DNA from 2 places in the Paenibacillus violae genome. Region 1 is predicted to be linked to the other one. Evidence: riboswitches for the same ligand, from Rfam matches in the RefSeq annotation. Region 1 holds a riboswitch; the other holds the start of a gene.
The links. Region 1 has a riboswitch for cyclic di-AMP ahead of RQP52_RS33955 (ubiquitin-like domain-containing protein). Riboswitches for the same ligand answer to the same signal wherever they lie in the genome.
Positions count from the first base shown of each region.

Region 1 (4,423 bases):
CCTGCGCCTGCGTGATAAAGGCATGCTTGCAGCCAGGCACCTTGGCTGCCACAATCTTCCGTATCCGCTCACCTGCGTGATCCGGATCCGTAAAGATAATGACGCCTCTGCGCTGCTGCGCGAGGGCTATTCGCTTCAATACGGCTTGCCCGATGGCTGAGCCGCCTGTCTCTATCGTATCCGCCTCGACGGCTCGGCGAATAGCGGCCGTGTCGTCCTTGCCTTCAACGACGATGACTTCTTTAATCATAATCGGTTCCCTTCCCAGTACGCAGAAAAAGAAGAGGGATTCCCTCTTCTTTCGCCCAGGCTGCTTGCCTGGCAACGTATATTGACATTGTTCCCGCTGAAACAGACGTTTACACGTTAATTTTCAGACGGCTTTTTCGGTCCTACGACATAGACCGTATACCCTTGTTTCGTTCCGAATTTATTGGCGTAGCCATGATCTTCAAAGTACACATCGATCATTTGGCCTTTCACACCACTGCCAATATCTTCAGCACGACGGAAGCCAACGCCCTCAATGTAAACCCACCATCCCAGTGGGATAACTTTCGGATCTACCGCAATCGTTCTGCCCTCAGTAACTGTCGTTCCTGTATACGTCTTCCCATACCCAGGAGTTCCTTCGGCTTTCCCTGTCGAATCGGCTCCCGCTGAATAAGCCGTGAGTTTCACGTTCTTGAGGATTTGTTTATACCCAAATGTTACACCATTCTTAGAGACCTCATCCACGCTAGGGGATGATGCCGACAGAACGACAACGGGATTTTTCGTGCCAACGGACACAACTTTTTTAACACTTTGTTCCTGTACTTCTTGACCTACAACAGCTTCTGCAACTAATACGCCATCTTCGTAAGTCTTTTCTTTCTTTTTCAAAAGTACGCCCTCTTTACCTTCTTGAACGACCTGCTCTTTACCCTTAAGCAACGATGCATCATTTTTCTTTTCCGTGTCGAATGCAATCGGTTCTGTTACTTCTTCCGTCTCTTTTTTCACACGGACGATTTTGATTTCATCGCCTGAGCTTAAAGAGGCTGTCGGTTCGGGAGTCAGCTTATCGTGCTCCCCAAGTGCAATATGTAAACGTTGCAATGCACTTTCAACCGTTCTTGCAGTTGTGTAAACAGTGGTGGTCTTTCCATCAGCAGTCAATTGAATTGGAGAAGCGTGTTCGATGACGAATTTGTCCCCGCCCTTGATTGTAGCCGTAGGGTCTGCAGATATTTCATCGTGTTCACCAATCGTTATGGCTTGTTCATCCAGTAGGCGTTGCAGGACCCATTGCTTCGTGTGCACAACGGTTTCTTGTCCATTCACAACCACGGATACGCTCTTGGTAGCCGTACCGTACAACAACACCAAAAACATGAAAGTCATTGCGATTGAGATTATAGCCAGGCTTAAAATCAAACGCAAGTTTTCATGCTTCCATCGCAATGCGAAGGACATGCTGGATGATCGTTTTACATGGGTCTCGCTAAAAGAGATACTGCCCACTTCTTCGGTCCTCCTTCAAAGCCTCGCCGCCAGGTTACAGCATGATTATATTTGACGCGACTAAGGTTTTTAATTTAACTTAACGTGTCGTCCATCCGCAGTTGTTTGGAAACAGCTACGTTCTGGTCGTCCCACCCCGCTTTGCTATTCATCATCCTATGAATTCCGGGTTACGAATAGTCGTCCGAAACAGTTAAAGGTCCTTATGGGGACAAAAAGCCAGCAAGAAGAGGACTCTTCTCGCTGGCTTAGTTTGCATAGTAAAAATACACAAATAGCACGCACGACAATCGTTACCTCTCTTACGCTTACGAGGTTAGCTGACGGATTCGGACGTGAGAGTCGCCCTACTCAGACGTAAACTTACGTTCAACGTCCAAGATTCACCCCTGTTACTCACTCTGTTTACTTCGTCAGCGATACCGCTTTATAAGCTAACAGTGGTTCCCCCGTTCCCATAATTGGAACTCAGCGAATGGAAAAATGGCAAATTGGTTATTAAGTTATTATGAAAAGTATATTACGCTGTTAATCTCTGCCTGTAAAGGGATTAACACCTACTAAAAAGGGCTAAATCGATTAAAAATAGCTTATTTTCAAGATAAAACCACCTTTTATCTACATTTAACTCATTATAACGTACGAATACTAAGTTTCTTCGTGTTTTCACTCTTAAACTAGGCTTCGAATCTAAATTTGTTTATAATTATCAGGTATGAAACCTATGTATAAATTCCAATAATTAGATATTTAGGGAGGCACTGAGATGGGTCCCATATTACAAGTTGACGCTTTATTCGGGGGATATTTACCAAATAAACCTGTTCTTCACGACCTCACATTTTCCATCCGTCAGGGTGAAATGATGGGATTAATCGGACTGAATGGCGCAGGAAAAAGTACGACCATCAAGAACATCCTTGGATTGCTTCAACCGCAAAGGGGTTCAATTAAAATTAACGGTTTGACGTTAGCCGAAGATCCGCTGCCTTACCGTGCCACTTACGCTTATGTGCCCGAAAGTCCAGAGCTATATGAAGAGCTTACGATTCGCGAGCATCTGGAGTTAACCGCCATGGCTTACGGCTTAACGAAAGATGACTATCTCTCCCGCTCTCAAGCGCTGCTCGAGCAGTTTCACATGCAGGACAAGCTTAACTCTTTCGCAAGCCATTTATCCAAAGGGATGAAGCAAAAGGTCATGATCATGAATGCGTTCCTGATCGAACCTTCCCTCTACATCATTGATGAGCCTTTTCTCGGGCTCGATCCGCTGGCTATCCGCTCATTACTGGAGTTGATGGTCAAAATGAAGCGACGCGGCGCGTCATTTCTCATATCCTCGCATATTTTGTCTACGATTGAAAAATATTGCGATAACTATGTCGTCCTTCACAAAGGACATATGGTCGCTCAAGGCGATTTAGTCGAATTGCGTCAGCAGACAGGGCTCCAGCAAGCGTCATTGGACGACATCTTTTATAAACTTGTAAAAGGAGAATTAGTATGAAGGCGATGGACATGGATACCCGTGCCCTATGGCAGAAGAGATTTGAGCATTATATGAAGGAATCCATGGGTTACCTGCAGTATGCAGCGCGCAGCAATTTTTTCGGCTTCCTGCTATTTCTTGTCATCCTTTCTTCCTATTATTATGCAAAAATACTACAGCGCCTTCCGACAGATTATCCCTATCTGTGGATCGTCCTTTTGCTGCTGGTACCATTGTTAGCCTCAAGCCCCATTCGCACGCTAGCTAGAAGCGCAGACCGTATGTTTCTAATGCGCGTTGAACATCAGATGGGTCCTTACTTCCGCGGCGGATTCATGTACAGCCTAGTGCTGCAAGCATTCTGGACATTTCTGGCATGGGTTGTCCTATGGCCCTTGTATCATCACTGCCTAGGCCGCGATGAGCAGCATTTCTTATGGATGCTTGCTTTGCTTCTATTAATGAAGGTAGGCCATTTATTGGCCAGCTGGCAAGAAAGCCGATTTACTAATGAGCGCGCAAGAAGGATTTCCGTTAGCTTCCGCTGGCTGGCAACAGTTGTCCTGATTTCTCTGCAATTTCTGACAAGCGTCCTCTGGGCAAGCGGAGCTGCTCTTGTACTTACACTGGCTTGGTTAACTGCTACGCATTACGTATCCAAATACTACATCGGGTGGGATTATCTCATTGCGAAGGAAAGGCAGCAGCAAGCGCGATTATATGCCTTTTTCAACTGGTTCGTGGATGTTCCGCAATTGGGAACACGAATAGCCCGCCGAAGCTGGATCAGCGGGGTCACAAGATTTATTCCTTTTAAACAAGATGCTGCCTATCTCTACATATATATGAAAACATTTCTACGTACGGAGCTATTCGCGATTGTCTTACGTATATCCTTACTGGGCACATTAGCCATCGCCGTTTCAAGCAGCAGCACAGCGAGACTGCTCATCTTCTTCATCGCTTTGATCATTTCCATGGTTCAACTTACGCCACTTGAGCGTTCACACCGCTATACCTTTTGGCTCGACATGTACCCGCTTAACCGGCAGTTGAAAGCCGGCTCCTTAGCCTTCATCATTTGGTCAGCCTTGCTGCTAGAATTATGTATGCTTTCGATTCCGTTCATGATTCGATCTTCACTTATCTACATAGTCGTGCCGCTCATCGGCTTCCTCTTTATCTCACTCAGCTGTGGAGTATTTCTACGACGAAAATTTGCAAAGAATGCTTTACTTGAGACCTAACAAGGCAATGGCGTTGTTTGTCGTTATTTCTGCAAGTTCTTCCAGACTTATACCCTTAATTTCCGCGGCGGTTTCGGCCACCAACCGAACATAAGCCGATTCATTGCGCTTGCCGCGGAAAGGATGCGGGGTCAAGTAAGGAGCGTCCGTCTCTATGAGTAAGCGGTCCAAAGGAACC
Region 1 is NZ_JAWCUD010000019.1:11,539-15,961, reverse strand. Features, by position in the region: gene rnmV (ribonuclease M5) at 1-250, opposite strand, end outside; gene RQP52_RS33955 (ubiquitin-like domain-containing protein) at 367-1,506, opposite strand; cyclic di-AMP (ydaO/yuaA leader) riboswitch at 1,797-1,990, opposite strand; gene RQP52_RS33950 (ABC transporter ATP-binding protein) at 2,273-3,016, shown strand; gene RQP52_RS33945 (ABC transporter permease) at 3,013-4,245, shown strand; gene RQP52_RS33940 (TatD family hydrolase) at 4,231-4,423, opposite strand, start outside.

Region 2 (4,423 bases), on a different contig from region 1:
CGTGAAACGTGTCGAAATGATGGCATTCTCACTGTTCAAATTGCCGGAGTACCAAACATAGTTGGCATTAGCAACTTGCACCCACGCAGGGTTGCGGGGAATGATTTGCGCATTGAACCACGAGTTGTCGGTGCCGATCGAAACCGTGCGCTGACTTAGAAAGCGACCCGAACCGGGCTTATGGTATTTTCTAAGCTGCGTACGGTACATCAGCATGGCTTTGCTTCTGGGCAGGCCTGCGCTCTTGGGGAGCCGAACAATTTTGCTCGGTTTTCCAGCCATTCGTTGTTTGGGAATCATTTCTCCATCTCCTATCAACATATGAATATACTTTCTTTGTATTCTATGTTTACTAGAGCGATTTGCGAGGGTGAGTGGCCGGTGTCGCCTTCTTCATGCAGCCTAAATTCTCTACTCACATAAAAAAAGTACAATTAATATGTTTTAATGACATATAATATATGTTAATATAATAAAAACGCAAAGGAGGAATCTCCCAATGGACGATAAGAATGATAAGACCAAAAGACTTTCCGTCTACTTGCCTGAAAAGGTGAAGACCGATCTGGAGCGCATGGCTGAGGAAACGGGCTTGTCGATGACACAGCTTATTGTGATGGCGACGCACGGTCTACTTGCGAATTATGCTTCGCAGGGCGGAGCTATTTTTGCCGACTTATTGGCAGCTAAACAACGGATCGTTCACGAAGTGAAGGATAGGCAGCGGCTTTTGAATGAAGAGAAAGAAGGCATGCAGGATTACTACGGCGCGCGAGCAGCCGAATATGAACGGATTTATGCTCGCGAGGATGCGGACTATCAGCAAGAACTTGCGATGCTGGCGGATATCGTGAAGAGGCAGGTTACGGGGAGCCGTGTCTTGGAGGTGGCCTGCGGTACCGGATATTGGACGCAGTTCATGGCGGAAACAGCCAAGCACATCGTTGGGGTGGACGTTCGACCGGAGGTGCTGCAAATTGCTGCAGCCAAATCTTGGCCGCTGCATAATACCTCTTTCGTCGAAGGGGATGCTTACCGGCTTTCGGAAGTACAAGGGGATTTTGACTACGGAATCGCCAACTTCTGGTTTTCGCATATCCCGAAAAATCGTCTGGATTCGTTTCTGCAAGGATTTCATGAGCGGCTTGGACGGGGAGCCCGCGTTTTTATGGCGGATAATGTGTACGTCCCGGGAAGAGGCGGCGAGCTGATTACGAGTGAACATAGCGAAGATACGTACAAAAGAAGGGAGCTGGCCGATGGCTCCAAGCATGAAATTATTAAAAACTACTATTCGTACGAAGAGTTGAATGAAATCTTTAAGCCGCTGTCGGAGCATCTGCGCATATTTGTCGGCAGCTCCTTCTGGTATGTTAGCTACATCGTGGCTTAAGAATCATCGGCCCAAGGAAAGAAGGAAACTCCTGGCTTAATGTCCGGATGTGAATTTAAGGCCGAGAACGCCGACCAGAATGAGGATCATGAATAGGATACGCAGTAAACTAACAGGCTCGTTCAGAAATAGGGTGCCGATAATAATCGCGCCTACAGCGCCAATTCCCGTCCAAGCCGCGTAGGCGGTGCCGATAGGTAGAGTTTTCGTAGCCACCGCCAGAAAATAAAAGCTGATGATCATGCCGACAATGGTGATGCTGGACGGAACCAGCCGTGTAAAACCGTTGGAGAACTTTAGTGAGATCGCCCAAACTACTTCAAAAACACCTGCAATGACCAAGTAAAGCCATGCCATCTGTGAATCACTCCTTAAGAAAGTATGCGAAGATGCCCATCTGACCGCGGCAAAAAGAAAAAGCCTGGAAGCAATATCGCGAATGCGATAAGACTCCCGGGCTTTTTCCCCTCCGTGATCACAGCGTATTCGCTGTGTGTTTTCTCTCGGACCAGACTGGCGCTGCAGCGCCACGGAACCCTAGAAACATGATGCCGTAATTATAGGACGGCTTACACGCTATGTCAAGTTACAACAGCCACAAGAAATGAATAAAAGCCCTGAGAAGCAGCTCATTCGAGCTAACGCTTGTCTGGGCTTTTTATTCATGATGAACAAGAAAATTACTTGGATTCAGCAGTTAGTTGATTGTAGATATCATCCCACAGAACACGTCTAGCGGATACATACCTTTTCGCATAATAGGATTCGCTCAGCTTGTTTTTCACGATGCCTTCATTGGATGCGGAATGAATAAATTCACCGTTACCCAAGTAGATGCCTACGTGAGAAATGCCTTTGCCTCCTGTGTCGAAGAACACAAGATCACCTTTACGAAGATCACTTTTGTCGATCCAGTAGCCCTCTTTATTTTGAGCTGCTGAACTATGAGGAAGGTCAATGCCGAATTTGTTGAACACGTACGCGGTGAAACCAGAGCAATCAAAGCCTCTTGTTGTCGTTCCCGCATCGCGGTACGGTACTCCAATCAATTCGTCAACCGTTGAGTCCAATGTGGATTCTGACGCAGACACACTCCCTAAAGCTACACTCAAAAACAAAACAAGACTAAAAAGAAGAGCAACAACCTTTTTCAACTGCTTGTCTCCTTCCGGTGCCTACGAGGTTAGCTGGAGGGTTCGGTTGAAGGTTCCCTATGATCCCTGTCTTGCAAGATCAATTCACCCGGTATGGTTCCCCCGTTTCCCCAAGAAATGAGGAATTCGGCATGAAATATTTGGTTTTTTAATGCTAGTCCCTTAAATTCGTCATAAACATCGAAATTCCTCCTTTTTCGTGCAATTGGGTCTGAAAAAATGTGTAAAGGTTCGCTTTACAGACAAAAAAACCCCCTTTTGCAAGGGGGTTGAACAAATCTAAACCATTTATGGTTTTATTTATTGCTTTTTAACGACTTAATTTGGCGGAAAGAAGCTGGAATTGCGACGTAATGGACCACATCTGCATGAAAATATGGAAAAGCGGGAAAAGTTGATAAATGATTAGCGCTACCAGACCTGCCCAGATATAGGTCGTTGTGACCGTGATCCCTGCCAAAAGTCCTGAGCTCAGTAAAAGTATCAGAGAAAGGCCGATAATCGGAAGCGAGTACCGCATGAACGTTAGGACTGTGGATATAATGCCGAGACGTGCGGCAATGGCGAACTGCACATACATGAAGAGCAGATGCAGCAGAAAACCGTACACCAGCATGCCCAGCAGCCAAGGCAGTAAATCGAGGGAAGCCTGTTCATAAGATGTGCTGTGAGCGAACACCTTCTGCACTTTGGGCAGCACCCAGATGAGCGGCAGCAGAGATAAGGCGATTCGAATCAAATACACGGCAAAGAAGGGGAGCGTGAGTTCCTTGATGCCGCGGACGAAGCGGTAGCCGGCATTTTGATCGGAATGGGTGAGCGAATAATAGACACCGCCGTTCAGCATCGGGCTAAGGAACATGCGCGCCAGGAGCAGGCCGGCCAGCCACCACAAGTAAGAGTGGCTAAGATCCGTTTTGAATAACTGAAACTGACTTTCGGCCAGAAAAAGCTGGAGCGCTTGCTTCGGCTGATCGCCGCCGGGAAACCGGTGCATGAGGGGAACTAACACCCCTTGTACAAGCTTATATAGGAGCATCCCCCAGCACATTTGGTAGATGAACAAGACAATCGTAGCGAAGGGTTGCCGTAGAGCCGCCCTGAAGCCGGATTTGAGATAGGTTGTCACCGGTGTCCCTCCTAAGCGTTGTTTTCTGAAGGCAAACTTGCCTTGTAGAGTGGGCGCCTACCAGGCTACCCACCCGAAAATAGCTTGCAGGAATTGGATAATGCCGAGATTCAGGCGGAGTTTCCACTTGGTGTCCACTTCTGCTTGCATAAAGTTATTAATATGCTTGTTCTCAAGAATGAGCGAGTAGTTCGGGTCGATACGAACCCAGTCAATAGGCGTCGTGTGGGTTAGTTTGTACTCAATGCTGCTCTCTTTGCCGTCCCACGTTTTGTCGAGCATCGTACCGTCGGCGAAATGGAACTGAATCGGCACTTCGGGCGAATTGCCTCCACGCTTGGAGATGAGGACCGTGCTCTCGTAAGGGCCGGCTCCTTTGCTGCCAGTGGCTTTCACATGGATGCTTTCAACCGTATAATCAACCATCATTGAGCCGTAGACATATTCATTGAAGAAGTCGTCCCACTTCGTTTTCGTTACATCCTCGACCACATTTTGAAAGTCTTTGGTAGAAGGATGCTTGAATTGCCATTTTTGAAAATAAGTCCGCATGATACGATCCATGGTCTTGGTGCCGACCTGTTTCTCGATGGCTTTCAGCACGAGTTTGCCTCTGGTATACACATTTTCTGCGTATTGATCATGTCCGGTATAGGCCCATGCGTTTTGCCGCAGGGCATTCGGAGAAGTAATGTAGCTGGACTCGACAGGCAAATTAGGGGTTGCCCCGAAGTCGGCCTCCATCAC
Region 2 is NZ_JAWCUD010000010.1:309,293-313,715, forward strand. Features, by position in the region: gene RQP52_RS26155 (hypothetical protein) at 1-321, opposite strand, end outside; gene RQP52_RS26160 (methyltransferase domain-containing protein) at 500-1,393, shown strand; gene sugE (quaternary ammonium compound efflux SMR transporter SugE) at 1,430-1,750, opposite strand; guanidine-I (ykkC/yxkD leader) riboswitch at 1,842-1,944, opposite strand; gene RQP52_RS26170 (C40 family peptidase) at 2,074-2,547, opposite strand; cyclic di-AMP (ydaO/yuaA leader) riboswitch at 2,551-2,689, opposite strand; gene RQP52_RS26175 (hypothetical protein) at 2,858-3,676, opposite strand; gene RQP52_RS26180 (M1 family metallopeptidase) at 3,734-4,423, opposite strand, start outside.
Region 2: linked by a shared signal. The riboswitch ahead of RQP52_RS26170 (C40 family peptidase) and the one ahead of RQP52_RS33955 (ubiquitin-like domain-containing protein) in region 1 are both predicted to bind cyclic di-AMP.